2 regions of the Paenibacillus sp. FSL R10-2748 genome follow, and region 2 is predicted to be linked to the other one. Evidence: riboswitches for the same ligand, from Rfam matches in the RefSeq annotation. Region 2 holds a riboswitch; the other holds the start of a gene.

Region 1 (6,673 bases), on a different contig from region 2:
GATAAAATCTATGTGACGGATATCCGTAGTGCTGAAATGATCAAATACGCGTCCAATGCGTTTCTGGCAACTAAAATTTCGTTCATTAACGAAATCGCTAATATTTGCGAAAAGGTTGGCGCCGATGTAACCTGTGTGGCTGACGGTATGGGTATGGACAAACGGATTGGCTCCTCTTTTCTACAAGCAGGGATCGGGTATGGTGGCTCTTGCTTTCCAAAAGACACAAATGCGCTTATCCAAATTGCAGGTAATGTAGACTATGAATTTAAGTTGTTGAAATCGGTGGTCGAGGTGAATACCGACCAGCGCTTTATGATTGTATCCAAGCTGCGCGAATCGCTGGGTCAACTGAACGGTGTGTCGATTGGCATTTGGGGCCTCGCCTTCAAGCCAAATACAGATGACATCCGCGAAGCTCCAGCACTGGAAATCGTAGAAACGCTCATTCAGGCAGGCGCTATTGTCAAGCTGTATGATCCCATTGCGATGGATAAATTCAAGGAGCGCGTGGATCACCCGAATATTATGTGGTGCTCATCCCCACAGCAAGCCGCTGAAGGTAGCGACGCTGTGTGCCTGTTGACTGATTGGGAAGAGTTCAAAAAAGTTGATCTCGTACAACTGGCCTCCATTCTGCACAAACCGGTTCTCATTGACGGTCGTAACGTATTCGCTGAGGAACAGATCCAAGGCTCCGGGCTGGAATACTACTCCGTGGGTCGTCCGCGGATGAGTGGGTGGAATCGGGATAAGGTGGAAGTTTAAACGTGACAGATTAAAAAGTGACTGTGGCGGTGTTGGAGGCGCTGAAGGCGCTGCGCGTGCAGATTGTTCTTCCGATTGCTGTTACCCCCGGATTTTCTGGATTATATAAAACATTCAAAGGTTAAAATCCGGGGATAAAGGCAAACGCTGACGCTTCTTCAGAACAATTCTGCCCGCTCCGCTGCTTTTCGCCGTGGAGTCACAATTTTTAAACTCCCACCTTATGGGGGGAGTAGAAGGGCAGATCAGAAGGAGCGGCGCGGTTGATGCCGCTCCTTCCGATCAAGCGGCGCTGCGCCGCCCCTGTGGAGCAAGCACTACCATGCGGATACGCTATGCTGCTCCTGCGACGCAAAGACGCCATTGCTGTTGCCGAAGGCGTGAGATTTTTACAGGCTGACCGGACTTAATAATGTCTGGTCGTGCCTTTTGCACCACAAGGTATGATCGATATGATGCATTTTTTGAGTAGCGAAGGGTTGGATTTGAATCTGGAGAAGCGATAGTGTTCGCCTTTGGACCGGGATTCAAACCTTTATACGATTTTATACAATCGAATGAATCCCGGTCCAACAGCGATCGTAAGATCAAATCCAGCCTGTAGCGGACTACTCAACCCTGCCCCATCCGATCACCCATACATTATAGAGAGGAAGTGGAGAGTTATGAAGCTCGTACTTTTGTCTGGTGGTTCCGGTAAAAGATTATGGCCTTTGTCCAACGATTCCCGTTCCAAACAATTTTTGAAGGTACTGGAGAGCCCGGAGGGGATTTCGGAATCCATGGTACAGCGGGTATGGAGACAATTGGGAGACAACGGATTATCAGAATCTTCGTTTATTGCGACAGGGAGAGCACAGGTCGAAATGATCCAGAGTCAGGTCGGGCCGAATACGCGCATTATTGTTGAGCCGGAACGCAGAGACACCTTTCCTGCGATTGCGCTGACAGCGACTTATCTATATTCCATTGCAGGTGTTTCACCTGATGAAATTATAGCAATATTGCCTGTAGATCCTTATGTTGAGGATGCTTTCTTCGCTTCCGTAGCCCAGCTGGAACATACGCTTCAGGAGAGTGAAGGCAAGCTTGCTTTAATCGGGGTTGTCCCTTCCTATCCTTCAGAGAAATATGGTTACATTATTCCGAAAAACGATGCCACTCAAGGTAGCACAGGCTACCGTGAAGTGAGCCATTTTCAAGAGAAACCCGACCGGGAGCAGGCGGAGCGTCTGATTGAACGCAATGCTCTATGGAACTGCGGGGTTTTTGCATTCAAATTAAGTTATTTGCTGGATATCTTGGCATCCAAGGGGTTGCCGCTTAATTATGAAGAAATGCAAAAGCAATACGCATCTCTGGAAAAAATCAGCTTTGACTATGAAGTAGTCGAGAAGGAAAAGGACATCGTAGTTCTTCCGTATGATGGTTTTTGGAAGGATTTGGGTACCTGGAATACGCTCACAGAAGAAATGTCTAATCAACAAGTGGGCAGAGGTGTAGTAACGGAGGATTGCGTCAATACGAGCCTTATTAACGAGTTAGACATTCCTGTGGCGATCATTGGAACGAATGATCTGATCGTAGCCGCTAGCCCGGATGGCATTCTTGTGACCAATAAGGCAGAAAGTCCTCGCATTAAGGAAGTGCTCAAGGCTCATGATCAGCGTCCAATGTATGAAGAACGTCGTTGGGGACAGTATCGGGTTGTGGATTATGTCAAGTATGACGAGGGTAACGAGGTATTGACCAAACGAATCCGCGTACGGAAAGGCAAAAATATCAGCTACCAGCTTCATTTCAAACGAAGTGAAATCTGGACCATTATTAGCGGTGAAGCGGAAATTATTTTGAATGAGAAGCTGCACAAAGTGAAGGCTGGTGACGTAGTACGTATCCCTGAAGGGACGAAGCATAGCATTTTGGCAGTGACCGATGTGGATTTTATTGAGGTGCAGACTGGCTCTGAGTTGGTTGAAGAGGATATTGTCCGCTTTTGTATGGATTGGAATGAAATTTCCCGTCACCAATTTATCTCCTAATTATTTTCGTAAAAACGAAAAAAAGACGAATTCATGAAAATTCATAGCCTAAACTGTCGAAATTGGGCGAAAACCTGTAAATTCATGAACATGACCTATTAAATTTTGGTAAAAAAAAGTCGATACTTAGGGTAAGAAGGAATCCAAACTCCTTCCAACGATAAACGCAGCCCTGTCGAAAGGCAGGTACGCAAAGCTAAAGGGCCTTCCACAAGGATGGCAGCCTGGCTACCGAAAGGAAGAGCGAAAGTGAGATTCAATTTTATTCCTCTGTATCGACTGATACGTCATGTACTCCCCGTTGTTATGCTTTTTTCATTGTTGCCCGTCGGTTTTGGAGATTCTCTGTCGGTGGCGAATGCCGCTTCATTACAACCTGTTAATTCGGACGCTTCTACTCAGGCCCGTGAACTATACAATTATTTACTCAACATCTCAGGGAAAAAAATAGTCACCGGTCAGCATGATTATTTGGAAAGTCCAGATGAATTAAGTAACAAGGTCCAAAAAATCAGTCAGGCATATGTTGGTGTACACGGCTATGAGATGGGAGCTACCTCTGGTCAATCTGACGCTACGGAAGCAGCACAACGTAAAAATGTCGTCGATAGTGCTATCCGTTGGGACAGATCCGGTGGAATTGTGACGATGACTTTTCATGAAGCGCTACCAGGTAGGCCACTGACTTGGGCCAATGTACAGGCGAAAGTAAGTCAGGCAGAGTTCAACAAATACGTGACTCCAGGTACTGCGCAGTATAACCTCCTCATTGCCGATCTGGATAAGGTCGCTGTATCGTTAAAGCAGCTTCGTGATGCAGGGGTTCCGGTTTTGTGGAGACCTTACCACGAAATGAATGGTGACTGGTTCTGGTGGGGAAACAAAACTAATTTCAATCAGCTATGGAATATCATGTATGACCGTTTTACAAACACACATCAATTGAACAATCTGCTGTGGGTATGGAGTCCGAATGCGCCCAATTCGTATACTGTCCCGTATACCCCAAAATACCCGGGGGATGACAAAGTGGACATTTTGGCAGTAGACATTTACAACAATGATTTTAAGCAAAGTCATTACGAAGGTCTGCTCGGGCTGGCACGGAATAAGCCGATTGCCATTGGGGAGCACGGTGAGATGCCTAGTTCTGAGGTATTGCAGGCTCAACCTAAATGGGTATATTCCATGACTTGGGGCAAGATGCTGACTGAGAATAACACAACAAATCAAATTCAGGATTATATGAATGATTCGAAGAGTTTGACGCGGGATGATGTGAAAAATGGGCTGGCAGCAATCGAACAACCTGGGACAGACGTACCGACCTTACCGGACGAGGGGCAAAGTGAGCCTATCCCGGCTCCGACTCCGGCTCCTCCTTCCGTTCCTGATGTGGTATATGTGAACGGGCTGCAGGGCGAATATTTTAACAATATGAATTTGAGCGGAAGTCCTGCTTTGATCCGTACAGATAGCAAGCTGGACTACAACTGGCGTGCCAATGCAGCTGATCCAAAGGTGAATGCCGATCAGTTCTCGGTTCGCTGGACGGGTAAAATCAAACCGCAATATAGCGAGACCTATACGTTCACAACGATATCTGATGACGGTATCCGTGTATGGGTAGATGGCAAGTTGGTTATTGACAGCTGGTTCAAACAAAGCTGGACAGAGCGTAAAGGCAGTATTACTTTGGAAGCAGGCAAAATGGTAGATTTAAAAGTGGAATACTATGATGAAAAAGGCGACGCGATGGCACGTCTAATGTGGGAAAGTCAGCATGAAGCGAAAGCGGTGATTCCCGGAAACGCTTTGTTTCTTCCTTGATTGATACTCTTTCCCGGTCAAAAAATTTGAGGAGAGAGGGTGGATCATATGATAAAAAAATGGTTATCCCATAGGTATTCAGTAGTTTTATCTGGACTACTAGCGGTCGTAGCTATAGCGATGATCGCTTGGTTTATATACACGCCTTCAAGAAGCGCAGAATTGCAGACGGATAAAATAGCGGCTGCCAGTCCAGTATGGAAGCTGGGTCAGAGGGATGACTCTTCAGCGGAATTCAAAGGTGTGGTCGGTAGGGATAATATCGATATTTCTACAGCAGCTGCCTCTACCGAATCGTCTGCTAAAGGATCATTGTCAGCATTGTCGGAAGCAGAGAGTACAACAGTTCCGGTATTGCTCAGCAGTGGAGATATTCCTCCCGGTTTGAATGCGTCCACGAACCCTGAACTGACACTCCAGTATAAGCTGAATCAGATTCCTCCCAATGGTATGATATTCCGTGTTCGGATTTTGGATGCGGGCAAAGCAGTCCCGCAAATGGCTGTATTTTCAAATCATCAGCTGTCCGGTATTATTCAGATTGCCGGGGTTTCCGGTACTGGGAGTGCTTATAATTTCAAAAACAACTACGAGCTGTATATACCCAAAGAGCAATTGCAAAGCGGTGTTAACGTACTCAAGCTAAAGACAGCGCGCTGCCTATACTGCTCCTCTGCAGAAGATAAAAATGTGTGGTGGACTTGGGATGACTTGAGCTTGGAGACGTTAGCTTCACCTGCGACCGAACCGGTACACGGTAAATATATACTGACCGGAACAAATGTGAACAATAAAGAATTTTATTATGATCAGGGTGCAGTTAAGCATTTACCATACGTTCTCAAGTGGCTGGGCATTGCTTATAGTGGCAACGTCATGAGGGTCACCTGTGCCAGTAATGTGGGCAAGGCCTGTACAGACGTGGATGATTACTATCAAACGTTAAAGCAGTATAATATGCAATCGTCTGCTTTGTATTTATATACAGGTGATATTAAGCTGCAAAAAGATGGTTCTCTACCAGAGACGGCCAAGCAAAAGTTGCGCGATTATGTAAAAAAATACGGTTCTTATCTTCAATATTATGAAGTAGATAACGAACCTGGATTATTTAATCGCTCCAAGGCGGTAAACCTGGCTGTGGCCAAGTGGTTGAATACAGAAGGCAAGCAATTGGCACCGCATCTCAAAACCGTAGCACCGGGCTGGGCCTACTGGCCAACGTACTCTACCAAGGCATGCAAAAATCAAACCAGTGGTACGCAAAAATGCGGTGACCCAGATGGATGGGAACGGGACCCGGCGCAACGTAAACAGCTGGAGGAAGTCACCGACCTGACCAATGGACACGCCTATGGTGAATCGTATAATGAAGAGGGCGGGGGCAGCTTCGTCCAAAATTTGAAAACCTTCGGCGGTTCGAGCAATGGACTGGCGAAAAAGATGCTGAACACAGAGTTCGGTACCAATGATACGCATCGAGACAATCCAGATTACGGGGCTAGTCAGCCACAAGCAGCTGCATTCGACCGGATTATGCGTTCGCAAATTGGGTTTGCCGATATGTTTATCCAGCACGCTGCTTTTTATAAAGATTATACGCTGTTTAAAACAGGCTTCGATCTGCAAAGTCATAACCCGGCCAACACAGAAATTTATCCGTTCGGGCAAGGACAGGACACCCGCGTTAAGATCATGAGACGCTTGAGCTTAGCCTATGCCACCCATGGAAAACCTCTGACTTATACAGTGCTGAATCCAGAGGAAACCAAGGATAAGATGGTGTATGTTCGTGCGGTGGATACGTCCAAGCTTAAACCGCTGGCAGGTAGCGGCGCTACTTCAGACAAATTGCTGGTGAATCTAGTGAATTTCGAAGCTACCCCGCAGACAGTTCGTGTACGGGTAACGATGCCGAAGGCCGGTTTGTACACGGGTGAACGTTTTGGAGCGGGTTCTACTTACAGTCAGGCACAACGTTCCATATCAGGACTCAAGGCTTCTCCTGCCCTTGATTTTGAAGAAAAGCTGGG
Region 2 (6,673 bases):
CTGTCTTGATATACAGCTTGTAATCTTGGTTTCTAATCAACTCGGTGCTTTTGGTGGTATTTCCGTTGGCAGCGATTATTGTAGAGTACAAATGAAAGGAATCCTCAATTAGGATTTGATTGTTGCTAGGCTGATCTATAATTTTAGCGTTGGATACATGGGACTGTCCTTCATTGATGCGGATGCTCCAATCGATCTTATTTCCATTTTGTGTACCGACTTTAGATACATATTCTCCGCCATGAGGTACCGCGACTTGCGCTGCCCATTCAGAGACTGTTTTTTGTCCATCCAGTAGAAGGGCTTGATTGTGGATTTCTTTTTCAATCAGTTCTCCTTCCAATGAAGTTTGAAAGGTAATCCAGTAGGGAGTCTGTATTTGCTCCTTGAACTGGATACGCAATTCATTACCATTTTGCTCGGAGGGAGGAATAATGGTGTATTGATCTGCTGGGATTTCAGCCCCTTTTTGTACGCCATCCCACCATCCCAGCAAGGTCATATCGTATACTTTTACGGAGGCGGGCAGTAACTTCTGACCTTGCAACAAGGGGTCTCTCACTTCCGCGTGATTCAGAATCTTGCGATTGTAGTTAGCTTTAATGTCCCAGGTAATGAGCTTGGAGGTTGCATTATAGCTTCCTTGCTTGGCACCGTTTCGTTGTGTCATAAAGTCCGGCCAGATCGGGCACTCCACTCCTTGCGATGATCTTTCTCCGTCTTCAAACTGGTATTCTATATGGGATTTATTACGAAACTCGGGCTTCGTCGTATCCGTTTTCCAGTCATTATTATAGGTGGTTGAATACTTGATTGTATAAGCCTTCTGAATGGCTTTATGAAAAATGAGCGTAAATCCTTGTTTATAGTCCTGTGATAGCGGAACCAGCTCATAATCCGTGGGCGCACGTAGCTCCGTTGTTCCGTCAACACTTTGAATTTTCAGGGTGTCCGGTAACAAAGCCAAGCCCCCGTTTGGAAACACATCCTGAATGACAATATTTTTCATGATGTACAAGTCTGTATTGATGGTAATCACCCAAGGTATGATTTTGGTGTTGTAATTGGGTGTGTCATACATTTTAGTCATAACTCCGCTTATGATTTCCGTCGATACAATCTTCTGCGTTCCATCCGAGGTTATGATGTTTATAACTTTTCCATTATCATAGACACGGCCTCTGGCTTGAGTCTGGTATCGGATGGTATAGGCTGAATCTACGTCGAAGTTGAATTGAAGTTTGAAGCCGTTGCGGTCCGGATAATCAACTGGGATGACAGTATACGCCCACGATGGGAGCTCCTCCAGTGTGTTTCCCTTAAATACTTTCAAAGAACCGGGCAGCAATTCTTGAGTTTTATTGAAATGATCAATTAAAAGAGCTTTGGCTTCGGGGATTTTTGTCTCGCTGAAGTTATATCTTATGGCCCACGAGAGTGTTTGTGTGGCATGATCATATTTTTCAACCTTTTTGGACAAAAATTCACCACGTTCCACCTGAACAGTAGCGGTAGCAACAACGTTCTCTATCGCATCTCCTGAAAGCGTTGCTGTGTTGGAGAAACGAGTTTTATCGCCAATAATACGCGTGGAATATTGAATCTGATAGGCCGTGTTAATGCTATCGTCTTGAAAACGAATCACAAACCCTGTCCCGGCTTGATCTGCTTCAATGGCATATTCACTTGCATTCACTAGGTCTCGAACAACGGTCGAGCCGTCGATATTGACTTGTAGATGATAGAGCCGGATAGAGTCTCTTCTGAGTTCCAGCCCTGAAGGAATGGGATCGGTGATGAGGGCATGCTTTACGGTGTTTAGCTGTTTGTTCACATCAATGGTCCAGTCGATCTGGTTTGTGCCAGCTATTTTCCCTTGTTTGCTTAGGGTTGGCCCTGACTGGGGTTTTACATTCACGATGACCGTTTGCACCCCGCCTTTGATCGGAATCGCAATGATGATCTCTGTACTGCCTTTCACCGTTTCTTTCGTAAACTCGGTTTTAACTTGTAGTTTGCCGCTGACATTGGAGTGATTCTCTACATATTGGTTAAAGGTCATGATAACCTTGCCCTGACGATCTACTGTGAAGTATCCCACGGTTCCATCGGTAGTGACTAACGGAGATGAGATATCAGTGTAGATGACAAACTGTTCTGGTAAATGAAAGGTGAAGGTGTCCCCTGACTTATAGGTATTGTCAGGAAGCTCCCATTCATAGCCTAGTTGGATGGCTGATCCGATGTCGAATTGGCTGCCGGGACTATATACCGCATCAATGACACGCCCTGCTTCGTCGGTCAGGCTCAACTTCGTTAATATGCTCTGCGGAGCTGCATCATGTTGAGACTTTGAACTGACTGCTCCTTGAACGAAGGGGACCGTGTTTGAAGGAATCTCCCCAGGAGGTTCAAGGTTTGGGACAACGTATACAGCATCTGTAACGGTATGTGTAGGATCAGATACAGCACTCTGCGGCAGTTCTGGGGCTGGAGCATCTGCGTAAGCCAGCGTTGCGCTGAAAAAGCTTTGGACAATGAGCAATAAGGCAATGATCATTACATTTATTTTTGTTCTCATGCTCCAAGTGATTCTCCTATTCATCGTAATATGGCAATGCTTCGTTCGAAATTAGTATATTCAGCATGCTAGGCTGACATGACTATCCCAATAGAAAAAAAGCCCTGATCATAGCGATCAGGGCTTTCTTCGAGAGAGGCATAGCAATTTGTGATGGATCTATGTAAAAAAGACATAATAAAAAGCTCGTTCATCTGGTAGCTGGCTGCCATCCGGATAGGAAGGCCCTATAGTTTTGCGTCACTGCCTTTCGACAGTTTTGCCATTAACTTGAATAGCTTGTGCGTCTATCATCTATCAAACTGATTTCATGTAACCTCTCATTTACAACTTGGAACGGTTCCCCCATTTTTTGCGGAAGGAATGAGGTGTTTCTCCTACATGCTCCTTGAATAGGTTAATAAAATGGCTCGTATTGGGAATCCCTACGTACCTTGCGATATCCACAATGGACATGTCACTGGTTTTAAGCCAGCTTTGAGCGGCTGTGATACGGACATTAATGAGATAATCAATCGGAGAGAAACCGATCTGCTTTTTGAAATTTTTAGCCAGATTAAACTTGTTTAATTCAAACATGTCTGCCAGCGAGTCCAGTGTTATTCGCTCACAGTAGGACTGATCCAAATATTGCTGTACCCGGCGTACTTCGCTGAGGGTTTCAGCATTCACATGCGGATGATCATAGGGATGTTGCAAAATGCACATTAGTATTTCACCAATGAGCCTGGACGTTAGCAGCTCAGCGGAAAGACTTCTGTCAGACTGCCCGCAAATCAGAGCATGGAGCTTATCCAATATAATATGCGGATTATGCATGGAAATGACCGGTTTATTATGCTTGGCAAATTGTTCGTAAAAATTTTCGATCAGGTTGCCATACAGGTACAGGCTGATATACTCCCAGGATTCATGACCGGAGGTGCTGTATTGAACATATTCCTCGCAATTAATAAAGAACAAATCTTGAGGTTTTATGATATATTTCTTGTCCCGGTACAGTAATTCTCCCTTACCAGACAACGTAAAGACAAGCAAAAAAGAGGCAAGTTCTTTCCTTTCCATCGTAAAAGCAGAAGTTTTTTGAAAGTAGCCTAATTCCTGGATATATAAAAGGGATTGCTTGGCAAAAGCGGAGGGAGTGCGTACAATTACGACCGGATCGCCATTCCAGAGGCCCACGTTGTTTTTTTGGTCTGTTGTCATATTCAATTCCTTTACAAAAAAGCAATTTTATCTAGCATATCTTGGTTTGATTTACCAATATATAATGGCTGATTAAACATGATTTCCTATTTATAAAAGTTTATTTTATCACAACAAATATGTCTATATATCAAATTATGTGTGTGAGCTTTATGGGAGTCTCGCTTTTTATGGATATTTAATCTGATAATCCATATGAAAAAGTCGAATGCTGTTGAAAGAATCTGGGGTTATCATGGATTCAAATCCTTTCTGAGGTCAAATACCAAAATGGTACTGAAAAAAGGTATCTTATGCCCATTCAACTTTCTTGTTCACTTCTCCTTTCGGTTTAAAAAAATTGGGACTTGGTTTTGTTAAAATGGTTCGTAAGGCTTATTATTGAAAATAAGAGTTTGGGCCCAGTACTGTGATTTTGTTCACAAACATGAATGTAAAAAAGAGAGATATATGCATAAAAAATTACGCAAAAAGTGCCCTTGCGCGTTTCATCAAAAGTGCTTTCAACTTTGGAAATGACACGGGCAATGATATGATGGGTAATACAGGTATAGTGCTTTACTTACTCGACAGTCAGTTTGGAGGATTACAGGATGGGAAAACCAAAAAGTACGAAAACCGCAGCGGCTTGGTCGCTCGTTATTCTAGGGGCAGGCTTTGCAGCCACATTGCCCTTCCAGCAATATGGCTGGGCTCGTTTATTAGCCGGAGCTTTTGAGGCAGGACTTGTAGGGGGACTGGCAGACTGGTTCGCTGTCACTGCTTTGTTCCGTCATCCGCTAGGCATTCCGATACCACATACGGCGCTGCTTCCTAAAAATAGGGACAAGCTCACGAATGCATTGGTGAGTACCGTGGAAAATAACCTGCTAAACAAAGACAGCATTGCGTCTAAAATTGCAGATATTCGTTTGGCCGATTTGGTACTGGGCGGTGTGGAAAAAGGAATGCGCACGCCGGAGGCGGCGGCATCCATAGATGTTCTTGCCAAGCGTCTCGTCCAGTCGCTCCCGCTCGCGGAATTGGCTCCGGTCATCGTGGCAGAGCTCAAGCGGCAGGTGACTGACTTTGACACCGGACCGCTGCTAGAGGCGCTTGCTCGTCAGACCAGCGAGAAGGGCTATGATCGCCGCGCACTGGATTATACGCTGGAGCAAGCAGAGTCCTGGCTTTTGCGACCCGAAACGGGTTATACGCTGGGCACCTTAGGGATGCAGGCTGTTAGTGGTTTGCAGGTGAGCGGGCTGATGCAGTTTGCCTTGAACGCATTCCTAGGCTATCTGAACGAAGAGCGTATGGGTGAAATGATTCGTCATTTCCTGCTGGATCAGGTAGCAGAACTGCAAAGGGAAGAGCACCCGCGCCGCCAGGCCGTGCTGGATGGTCTGAGAACACAGGTGACCCGATTGGCGACGAAAGATACGGTTCAGGAAGGGTTGAACGGCTGGAAGGATAGCCTTGTTGAAGCCTGGGAAGGCGATGCGTCAGTGCTGGGCAAAATGGAAGAACTGCGTATACGCTTATTGGACTACATGGAAGACGGAAGCTATGTGCAGACCTATATTTTACCGCTATTGGATCGGATGCTGACTGATTTAAGAGGGAATACCGAGCTGCTGGACAAGATCAATGTGCGAATTGTGGAAGGTATTACTGGACTGGTGGAAGCCAACCATAGTCGAATTGGTAACTTGGTACGCGAAAATGTAGACAAAATGGATAACAAATCCCTGATTGCACTGATGGAGGACAAACTGGGACAGGATTTGCAGTGGATACGTATTAACGGCGCAGTTACAGGCTTCCTGATCGGCATTGTGCTGACAGGTATCCGTATGCTAATCCAATAGACCAGAAAAAGCTACAGATAGGGTTGTGGAAGCATGAGGCTTTGGCATGAACATTTAATCGACAGGTTACCCCGTCCGCAACTGTTGGGGCAACATCGTGAGTGCTGTGCCCTGCGCGGGAATGGGTGGGGCAAGCCACACGCCACCGTGAATTATGTGTTCGATTATCACCCAATGCTGCTGGTGCGCTATCATAGGCTCATTATGGACGAAATGAAAAGCAGAGGGTACAATGTTGATCCACTATGGGAACAGCCGTTGTATCGCGGTAAGCAGTGTGAGCCTTGGGAGGCGGAGCTGGGTGAGGAACTGGCAGGCGCGGGTGCATATGTGGAGCATGACGATGAGTATATGAAGGAGTGCCTGGATAACCTGGCTTCCAAGGGTATTTTAATAGAGATTGAAGTGACCTAAAAAAGACGGGCTGCGGTATGTTCATCATTCAGATGAAGTGCCGCAAGCCCGCTTTTTTGATGCTTCAGTGTTCAGTGCTTGGGGGAGAGACTCGGGATATTAGATTACAGAATCCAGCGGGTGACCTTTTCCAGTGGTTGTCTGGATTTTTCCCGCTTGGGTTCATGAGCGCGATAACCGAAGGCAGCAATGACTGAAATATCGAGCAGCCCGTTTTCTAGCAGTCCTTCTTCCTCCAAAATGGCATGCACCTGATCGTAGTTAAAGCCCTCAATTGGACAGGAATCAATACCGATCTGAGCCGCCGCTGTCATCATATTGCCTAAGGCAATGTAGGTTTGCTTGGAAGCCCAGTCAAATAACGTACGTTCGTTTTCCAGTAAGCGTTGATTTTCACCCTGGAAAATCTTATAGCGGCCTGGCAGTGAGGCAAAGTCCTCCTCAGACATACCTTTAACCTCTTTATACATATACTCCACGTAAGGAGAATCATAACGAACATCCTTGCGCGCCAAAATCAGGACGACGTGGCTAGCCGCAGGAATCTGCTTTTGACCGCCGCTGGAAACTGCAGCCAGCTTTTCTCTCAATGCCTGATTTTGTACAACTACAAACTGCCATG

The links. A riboswitch is a leader RNA that binds a small molecule or an ion and turns the genes downstream of it on or off. The one in region 2 is predicted to bind cyclic di-GMP.
Region 1: another riboswitch for cyclic di-GMP. It lies ahead of NSS66_RS05255 (glycosyl hydrolase); the one in region 2 lies ahead of NSS66_RS16255 (collagen binding domain-containing protein).

Annotation. Positions count from the first base shown of each region.
Region 1 covers NZ_JBBOTK010000001.1:1,097,762-1,104,434, reverse strand. Annotated here, with positions in the region: gene NSS66_RS05270 (UDP-glucose dehydrogenase family protein) at 1-768, shown strand, start outside; gene NSS66_RS05265 (hypothetical protein) at 1,032-1,178, shown strand; gene NSS66_RS05260 (sugar phosphate nucleotidyltransferase) at 1,434-2,810, shown strand; cyclic di-GMP riboswitch class I at 2,966-3,046, shown strand; gene NSS66_RS05255 (glycosyl hydrolase) at 3,060-4,640, shown strand; gene NSS66_RS05250 (hypothetical protein) at 4,689-6,673, shown strand, end outside.
Region 2 covers NZ_JBBOTK010000005.1:31,275-37,947, forward strand. Annotated here, with positions in the region: gene NSS66_RS16255 (collagen binding domain-containing protein) at 1-2,581, opposite strand, end outside; cyclic di-GMP riboswitch class I at 2,775-2,855, opposite strand; gene NSS66_RS16260 (AraC family transcriptional regulator) at 2,906-3,787, opposite strand; gene NSS66_RS16265 (DUF445 domain-containing protein) at 4,381-5,637, shown strand; gene NSS66_RS16270 (TIGR02328 family protein) at 5,671-6,051, shown strand; gene NSS66_RS16275 (NAD(P)H-dependent oxidoreductase) at 6,156-6,673, opposite strand, start outside.